4 regions of the Mesorhizobium sp. NZP2234 genome follow, and region 3 is predicted to be linked to each of the others. Evidence: predicted binding sites of a transcription regulator. Region 3 holds the regulator's gene; each other region holds the start of a gene.
The links. The regulator LexA, encoded in region 3, represses DNA repair genes until DNA is damaged. The targets are predictions, from matches to a motif close to TGTTCNNNNTGTGTTCNG.
Positions count from the first base shown of each region.

Region 1: the regulator LexA is predicted to act here: its motif matches at 1,297-1,314, upstream of recA (recombinase RecA).
Region 2: the regulator LexA is predicted to act here: its motif matches at 970-987, upstream of EB230_RS04055 (YifB family Mg chelatase-like AAA ATPase).
Region 4: the regulator LexA is predicted to act here: its motif matches at 1,055-1,072, upstream of EB230_RS26290 (2'-5' RNA ligase family protein).

Region 1 covers NZ_CP033364.1:4,535,510-4,537,712, reverse strand. The annotation lists gene EB230_RS22475 (pseudouridine-5'-phosphate glycosidase) at 1-70, opposite strand, end outside; gene EB230_RS22470 (carbohydrate kinase family protein) at 146-1,090, opposite strand; gene recA (recombinase RecA) at 1,372-2,203, shown strand, end outside.
Region 2 covers NZ_CP033364.1:862,667-864,869, forward strand. The annotation lists gene gshB (glutathione synthase) at 1-895, shown strand, start outside; gene EB230_RS04055 (YifB family Mg chelatase-like AAA ATPase) at 1,078-2,203, shown strand, end outside.
Region 3 covers NZ_CP033364.1:4,085,773-4,087,975, reverse strand. The annotation lists gene EB230_RS20135 (GntR family transcriptional regulator) at 1-579, shown strand, start outside; gene lexA (transcriptional repressor LexA) at 932-1,669, shown strand; gene EB230_RS20125 (ComEC/Rec2 family competence protein) at 1,663-2,203, opposite strand, start outside.
Region 4 covers NZ_CP033364.1:5,315,849-5,318,051, forward strand. The annotation lists gene EB230_RS26285 (SnoaL-like domain-containing protein) at 1-259, opposite strand, end outside; gene EB230_RS26290 (2'-5' RNA ligase family protein) at 398-1,015, opposite strand; gene EB230_RS26295 (ABC transporter ATP-binding protein) at 1,311-2,203, opposite strand, start outside.

The DNA of each region.
Region 1 (2,203 bases), 450 kb from region 3:
GTCCGGCGGCCAGGGCTTGCGCCACCGGCGCGTGGATATCGATGAAGGGGCGTGCGGTCTCTGGCGTCATCTCTAATCTCCAACCGGTGTGCGTTGCATCCATCAAGACGCGCGGCGGCACTCCGGTACTATGAATTTGCCGGTCTCATGCCACTTCCTGCACATCGGGCACAAGGGCCAGCGCTTCCATGAAGGCGGCCGCGGTGAAATCGGGAACGGCGTCGGCGCTCTCGATGGCCAGGGTTGCCGCGGCGACGCCTTCCCGCAACGCCGCCCGCAAGGGTATGCCGCGCAGCAAGGCGGCGACCGTTGCCCCCGCCAGCGCATCTCCCGCGCCGGTGACGTCCACAACTTTCCTCGGGGCGGGCGGCATGATGGCGAACATGCCGTCGCGATCGAAACCCAGCACCGGGCCGCCGCCCGCCGTTACCACCGCGCTGGCGAGGCCGGCGCGCTTCAACCCGTCAACGATGCCGCGCTGGGAAGCCGCGCCGTCCAGGCCTGCCAGCGCGAGGGCCTCGCGCTGGTTCATGAAGACGACGGCCAGATTGCCGAGCACCGGCTTCAGGCGCACGATCTTGGCCGGCGAAATGGCAATGGCGAATACGGGCTTGCCGGCGGCAAGCGAAACCAGTCGCTCCAGTGCCGCCGACGGCAGATTGGCGTCACACAGGATGGCGTCGGCGGCCGCGATCGCCTCCCGCACCTTGGATCGGCGGATCTGCTTGGGAAACGCCAGGTCGTACAGCGCCATGTCGGCAAAGCCGACGATCAACTCGCCTTCGCGATCGATCAACGCGGTATAGCTTGGTGTCGTGCGGTCAAGGAACACCGCTGACAGATCTGCAATCCCTGCCTTCGCTATGGCGCGTGAAACGGTGTCGCCCGCCGCATCGCCGCCGCGCATCGAAAGCAGCGAAGCGGAGACGCCGCGCAACACTGTGTTGCGCAGCGCGTTGAAGACGCCGCCGCCGACATCCTCGCGCATCGTGCCGGGGTTGGACGCGGCCGGCACGTAGAGGCCGGACACCTGGCCGCGCCGGTCGATGTGGGCCCCTCCCACGGCCAGTATCTTTGCGGATTTCACCATGGCGGCGATAGGACCTTTGTTGTTGCAGCCGCACAAGCGCTAGGCTGCGCGACAGAGCTTCGCATGCAAGGCAGCGATTCGGCAGGCCGGGACAACGGCGCCGGCTGGCCCGATGGGAGGCGGGTTGCTGCTCGCGTTTCTGGTACGAAAAAAGAACAAATCAGGATATCGTTTATTTTTCAAACGGTTGTTGCCTCTTGTCAAATGAGAACAAAAAAGGTACAAAATGCCAGGGATTACGGATTGTCCGGCCTTCATTGACGACCAAGGGGTGATGTATCATGGCTCAGAATTCTTTGCGGCTTGTAGAGGATAAGGCAGTGGACAAATCAAAGGCTCTGGATGCGGCGCTGTCGCAAATCGAGCGGGCTTTCGGCAAGGGCTCGATCATGCGGCTCGGCGCCAACGAGCAGGTCGTCGAGATCGAAACGGTGCCGACCGGTTCGCTCGGCCTCGACATCGCCCTCGGGGTTGGTGGCCTGCCGCGCGGCCGCATTATCGAGATCTACGGGCCGGAAAGCTCGGGCAAGACGACGCTGGCGCTGCATACGGTGGCCGAAGCCCAGAAGAAGGGCGGCATCTGCGCCTTCGTCGATGCCGAGCATGCGCTCGATCCGGTCTATGCCCGCAAGCTCGGTGTCGATCTTGAAAACCTGCTGATCTCGCAGCCCGACACGGGCGAACAGGCGCTGGAGATCTGCGACACGCTGGTGCGTTCCGGCGCCATCGACGTGCTGGTGGTCGATTCGGTCGCGGCGTTGACGCCGCGCGCGGAAATCGAGGGCGAGATGGGCGATTCGCTGCCCGGCCTGCAGGCCCGCCTGATGAGCCAGGCGCTGCGCAAGCTGACCGCCTCGATCTCGCGCTCCAACACCATGGTCATCTTCATCAACCAGATCCGCATGAAGATCGGCGTCATGTTCGGTTCGCCCGAAACCACGACCGGCGGCAACGCGCTGAAATTCTATGCATCGGTGCGCCTCGACATCCGCCGCATCGGCTCGGTCAAGGATCGCGACGAGGTCGTCGGCAACCAGACCCGCGTCAAGGTGGTCAAGAACAAGCTGGCGCCGCCCTTCAAGGTGGTCGAATTCGACATCATGTATGGCGAGG
Region 2 (2,203 bases), 3.2 Mb from region 3:
TATCGCCGGCGACACGTCTTTCGCACTGTCACTGGAAGCGCAGCGGCGCGGCCACCAATTGTTCCACTATACGCCCGACCGGATGTCGCTGCGCGACGGCAAGGTGTTTGCCCGCATCGAGGAGATGCAGGTGCGCGACGAGAAGGGCAATCACTACGCGCTGGGCGAAAAAGTGCGCACCGATCTCTCCGAAATGGACGTCATCCTGCTGCGCCAGGATCCGCCCTTCGACATGAACTACATCACGACCACGCATATCCTCGAGCGCATCCACCCGAAGACGCTGGTCGTCAACGACCCGGCCTGGGTGCGCAACAGCCCGGAAAAGATCTTCGTCACCGAGTTTGCCGACCTGATGCCGGACACGCTGATCACCAAGGATCCGCTGGAGGTCGCCGCCTTCCGCAAGGAGTTCGGCGACATCATCGTCAAGCCGCTCTACGGCAATGGCGGCGCCGGCATCTTCCATCTGCTGGAGGCCGACCGCAACCTCGCCTCGCTGCTCGAGATGTTCGGCCAGCTGTTCCGCGAGCCTTATATCGTGCAGCGCTACCTGAAGGAGGTGCGCAAGGGCGACAAGCGCATCATACTGATAGACGGCGAGCCTGTCGGTGCCATCAACCGGGTTCCGGCCGAGCACGATTCCCGCTCCAACATGCATGTCGGCGGACGCGCCGAGAAAACCGAACTGACGGAACGCGAGCGCGAGATATGCGCCCGCATCGGGCCGTCGCTCCGGGAACGCGGCTTCATCCTGGTCGGCATCGACGTCATCGGCGACTACATGACCGAGATCAACGTGACGTCGCCGACCGGCGTGCGCGAGGTGCGGCGTTTCGGCGGCGCCGACATTGCCAGCCTGTTCTGGGATGCGGTCGAGGACAAGCGGAAGTAAGCGTTTTCACTTTGTCTTAACCATGTTCCGCTTTTGCAACCGAGCGCAATTCGGTTGCAACCCCAGCGATTGCCTGTTCCCGTAATGTTCTTGATTTGACCGGAAAACTGTGATTGTCTCGCCAAGGGCCATTCCTGGCCTGATCGCAGGGGCTGGGGCCAGCCCGCATCCGGGGTGGGAAAATGGTGGCGCGGGTTCGCACGGTCGCTTTCCAGGGCATCGAGGCCGTGCCGGTCGACGTGCAGGTGATGATCGCGCCCGGCAAGGTCGGCATGCAGATCGTCGGCCTGCCCGACAAGGCGGTGGCCGAAAGCCGCGAGCGGGTGCAGGCCGCGCTTCATGCGTCGGGCCTGTCGATGCCTTCGAAGAAGGTGACGGTCAACCTGGCGCCCGCCGACCTGCCCAAGGAAGGCAGCCACTATGATCTGCCGATCGCGCTTGGCCTGATGGCAGCCCTTGGCGCCATTCCGGGCGACATGCTGGCCGGCTATGTCGTGCTCGGCGAACTCTCGCTCGACGGCACGATTGCCGCCGTCGCCGGTGCCTTGCCGGCGGCGATCGGCGCCAATGCCGAAGGCAAGGGCCTGATCTGCCCGTTCGCCTGCGGGCCGGAAGCGGCGTGGGCCGGCAAGGACTTCGACATTTTGGCGCCGCGCAGCCTGATCGCCATCGCCAACCATTTCCGTGGCACGCAGGTGCTGTCGCGCCCCGAGGCCGGCATCCACGCCCCGGCGCGCGACCTGCCCGACCTCGCCGACATCAAGGGCCAGGAGACAGCCAAGCGGGCGCTGGAAGTGGCGGCCGCTGGCGGCCACAATCTCTTGATGGTCGGCCCTCCAGGCTCGGGCAAATCGATGCTGGCGCAGCGGCTGCCGTCGATCCTGCCGCCGCTGGCGCCGAAGGAATTGCTGGAAGTCTCGATGATCGCCTCGGTGGCGGGCGAGCTCGGCGAAGGCAAGCTGACCGACCGGCGGCCGTTCCGCGCCCCACATCACTCGGCCTCGATGGCGGCGATGGTCGGCGGCGGATTGCGCGCGCGGCCGGGCGAAGTGTCGCTGGCGCATCACGGCGTGCTGTTCCTCGACGAGTTCCCCGAATTCACGCCGCAGACCCTCGATGCGCTGCGCCAGCCGCTGGAGACCGGCGACTGCATGATCGCGCGCGCCAACCACCGCGTCACCTATCCGGCGCGCATCCAGCTGGTGGCGGCGATGAACCCGTGCCGCTGCGGCATGGCCGGCGAGCCGGGCTATCGCTGCCTGCGCGGCGAGCGCTGCCGTACCGACTACCAGGCGCGCATTTCCGGTC
Region 3 (2,203 bases):
AATCGCGGCTTTGCCGTGGCTCCAGTGTCGCGGGCCGAACTCGAGGACCTGGCTCGCGCAAGGATGGTTGTGGAGATGCCGCTGTTCCTGGAATCGATCGGGAAAGGCGGCAGGGAATGGGAGGACGCGGTTGTCACCGCTCACTACCGCCTCTCCCGCTGCAAGACCGCGGTCGACGACCCCTCTGACGACGCGGTCGACCAATGGGACGAGAGCCACGAGGCCTTTCACGCGGCATTGCTGAGTGCCGCGACGTCCAACTGGCTGTTGCGCTTCCGCTCGACAATCGCCGATCAGTTGCGGCGGCATCATCGTTTTCTCGGACTGGCGCCGACATTGCGGGCGGCGGCCGGCCTCAAGCATGGCTATGGCGAGGCAATGGACGCCCTGCGCGAGGCGATCGCGATCGAGCATCACACCGCGATCATGGAAGCGGCCCTCGATCGCGATGTCGAGCGGGCGAAAGCGCTGATGACGGCGCATATCGGCTACACGCTGCATGTCTACGTTCACAGCGAGGACAGCGGCGCGAACAATTATACCGCACGCGCCGGCAGCCTGAAGGCAATTTCGGGATGACTTCAGCGTTCTTGCTCTTGAGGCATGATCGTTGGCGTTTTGATTTCGTTTCGTTCCGCCAGGAATGGATCGACCAGCGACGCAAATCCAGCCTCTGGACGCCGTTGAGAAACCGATGCCAAGGTCCATCAAGAGGTAGGCCACAGGCGATTAACCAAAATGATTTCAATGCCCGCGTTGGCGGCGAAGGCGGTCGATCGCTGCGCACTGCCGGCGGCGGATAATTTCAGATGTCTTAACAAGTTCACTAAACTTTAAACAGTTGCGGAACACAACTGGAACAGATAGTGTTTGTTCTGGGTTTGTTTTTCGATTCCGATTCACACCCTTCGTTCAATGCCTGGGGGGCGCCATGCTGACGCGCAAGCAACATGAACTTCTGATGTTCATTCATGAACGGCTGAAGGAAAGCGGTATCCCACCCTCCTTTGACGAGATGAAGGAAGCGCTCGATCTCGCCTCCAAGTCAGGGATCCATCGCCTGATCACGGCGCTCGAGGAACGCGGCTTCATCCGCCGGCTGCCCAACCGGGCGCGGGCATTGGAAGTGCTGCGGCTGCCGGATTCGATCGCGCCAGGCCTCAACGCGGCAAAGAAATTCTCGCCTAGCGTCATTCAAGGCAGTCTTGGTCAGGGCGGCGTTGGCCGCCAGATCAAGCCGGCGCCGTCACGCTTGCCCTTTGCCGGGAATGACGACGACGCGGTCGCCGCCGTGTCGATCCCGGTGATGGGCCGTATCGCCGCCGGTGTGCCGATCGATGCCATCCAGCATCAGACGCATTCGATCTCGGTGCCGCCGGACATGATCATGGGTGGCGAACACTATGCGCTGGAGGTCAAGGGCGATTCGATGATCGAGGCCGGCATCTTCGATGGCGACACGGTCATTATCCGCAACGCCGATACGGCGAGCCCGGGCGAGATCGTCGTGGCGCTGGTAGACGAGGAGGAAGCGACCTTGAAGCGATTCCGCCGCAAGGGCGCTTCGATTGCCCTTGAAGCCGCCAACCCGGCCTACGAGACGCGAATTTTCGGGCCGGACAGGGTCAAGGTGCAAGGCAAGCTGGTCGGGCTGATCAGGCGCTACTGAGCAGGAGCGGCCGGCGTTTCGGGTTTTTGATAGGGCGGCAGTCCCCTCGCCTCGCGCGAAAACTTTCGTTGCGCGTGCCAGGGTCGATACGGTCCGTCCACGGCGAAGCTGATGATTGGCGGACTGGTCGCCGATTGGCGGTCGAAGAAGACGGCGGCACTGCCCTTGCGTGCAAGTTGCCGTTTGGTGACGACGAGAACCAGCGGGTTGTGGCAGGCATCGTAGCCCGTCGCGTCATTGACAACGATCAGGTCGGCGAAGCCGCAGGCCTTCCAGGTAGCCTTGCGGTCTTCGACATGCGCGATGATCGCGCCAGACGGATGCCGGGCGAGACAGATGCCCTCCGTGCAATAAAACGGCGCCCCTGGCGGCAGATTGACGGCATCGGCAATATCGAATTGTCCCTCTGCCTTGTTGAACATCTCCGGTGCGACAATTGTTTCGGAGACCAGCGCGCGTTTCCAATTGTCGACGGTGAATTCGTTCGGGCGAGCCCGGCTGACCGCGAGTTCGCCACCGCCGATCGGCACCGCG
Region 4 (2,203 bases), 1.2 Mb from region 3:
TGACGTCGAATGTGAAGCGCACCGCGAACTGGTCGCCATTGACATAGGGTCCCTCGACCGTTCCACCGTGGACCTCATGGTTCTCTTGCCACCATTGGCTTTTCTGCCTGAGGGCCTCCTTGCCGTGGCTGACGGCCATCGGTCCCTCCATGGCCTCGTAGCTGGCGATGTCATCGGCATTGTACTTTTCGGCGGCACCGTTGTGGTCTCCCTGCTTGAGGAGCTCGGTGAAATCCTTGGCAATTTCCGCGATGGTCATTTTGTGTTCCTCCTGTTCAGACGCACTCGAAGTAAGGAAGTGCTTGCCGGCCCGCCACCCTTGCCCCCATGACAGCTGACAAGCCGTGTCAGGACGATGGATATAGCGCGGCCGTGTGACGAGATTTGCTGCGGCGGCTTACATACCCGCAAGGGAATCGTCCTGACCGGTCAATTGCCAGATCGCCGGACATTCGTATTCGCCCTGATAGCTGCGGATCAGCGCAAAGCTGCGCACCGTCCAGAATATCGGCTCAACAATCTGTTCCCGCACTTTCGGCATGCCTCTTCTGTCACGAAGCAGCGTGACATGTGGCTCCAAAGAACTCGTGACGAACGGCTGCAGCGGGCTGTCGTCGATCACAGCGGAGAGCTTTCGCCAGAAGGCTTGCAGGGCCAGCGAATGGTCGCTGCTGCGAAGCACCAGCGCTCCGCCGCCGAAGGCCGACAGGCAGTCGAAGTAAACTTCGAATGGCGCAGCCTGTATTAGCAAGCCGACATGGCGGGCGATCTCCACCACACGCTCCTGTTTGCCGTCGCCAAGGCCCATCAGGGTTATGTGTATTTGATCGGTTGGCGTCAGCCATCCTCGCAACCCCAGTTCCCGATTGTAGCGCTCTGCCCTGCGCCGCAGCATCACGTTGACTGGGGCTTCGACCAGAAACGCGTAGAACAGATGTGGCTCCCGGATTGGACTCGGTTCCTCAAATGGGAAAGAGGTCTGACCGTTCTTTGCGAATGCAGGTTGCCTACTCATGACGGAACTCGTCGGCAAATTGAATCCAGTCGAGAAATATAGAACATAAAGTGAACAAATCAAGTTGAAACGAAACAGGCGCCGATGCTCTCCGCATCAGCGCCTGCAACTTCAAGATTGAGGGAGCCCTGTCAGGCAGGGCTCTCGAAGTCACCGTCGCCGATGATGCCCTTGATCTCGAAGAAGCCATGGATCGCACAACCTGCATATCCGCCCCCGAACGTGCCCGGTCCGATAGTCGATCGAGACCTGCTTCGCCCCCGCAGTTGTGTGCAGACCTTGCGAGGTGGTCAGCCTAGCCCGGCAGCACAGGGCAGTTGGCGCCACGACGCAGGCTGATATGCGCCACATCACCGACGCTGAATTGAAACCCCTCTGCCTTGCGCGGCGCATCGATCACGACCGGCAACCCTTGCCCGAGTTCGGCATGCAGGCGTAGCGTACGACCGTGAAATACGATGCTGTTGACACGTGCCGGCGCCGTGCCGGGCGCGGCCTCGGTCGTCGCCAGCAGATCCTCCGGACGCACGCCGATGGTGCGCATGTCGCCTTCGCCGGGGGACTGGCCGGTTTCGGAAATGGCCTCCAGCGGCAAGGTGCCGGCAGTGAAACGCAGGCGATCGCCATCGCGGCCGACAAAACGCGATTGCAGGAGATTCATGGTGCCGATGAAGCTCGCCACGAACTTTGTTGCGGGCCGATCATAGAGGGTTGCCGGCGGTGCGATCTGCTCGATGCGGCCCCTGTTCATGACGACGATGCGGTCGGAGATCGACAGCGCCTCGGTCTGGTCGTGGGTGACCATCACGAAGGTGGTGCCAAGCCGCGACTGCAGCCGCTTCAACTCGACTTGCATCTGTTCGCGCAGATGCGCGTCCAGCGCCGACAGCGGCTCGTCGAGCAAGAGCACGCGCGGCTCGCAGACGATGGCGCGGGCGAGCGCGACGCGCTGGCGCTGGCCGCCCGAAAGTTCCAGGACGCGAGCGCGAAGCTTGTCGGCGAGACCCACCATCTCCAGGGCTTCGCCGACGCGCTTAGCCTGCTCGGCGCCGGACAGTTTTCGCAAGGACAGGCCGAAGCCGACATTCTCGGCGACGTCCATGTGCGGAAACAGCGCGTAGTCCTGGAACACGGTGTTGACCGGCCGGTCGAAAGGCCGAAGGGCCGTGATGTCACGGCCCTCGAGCA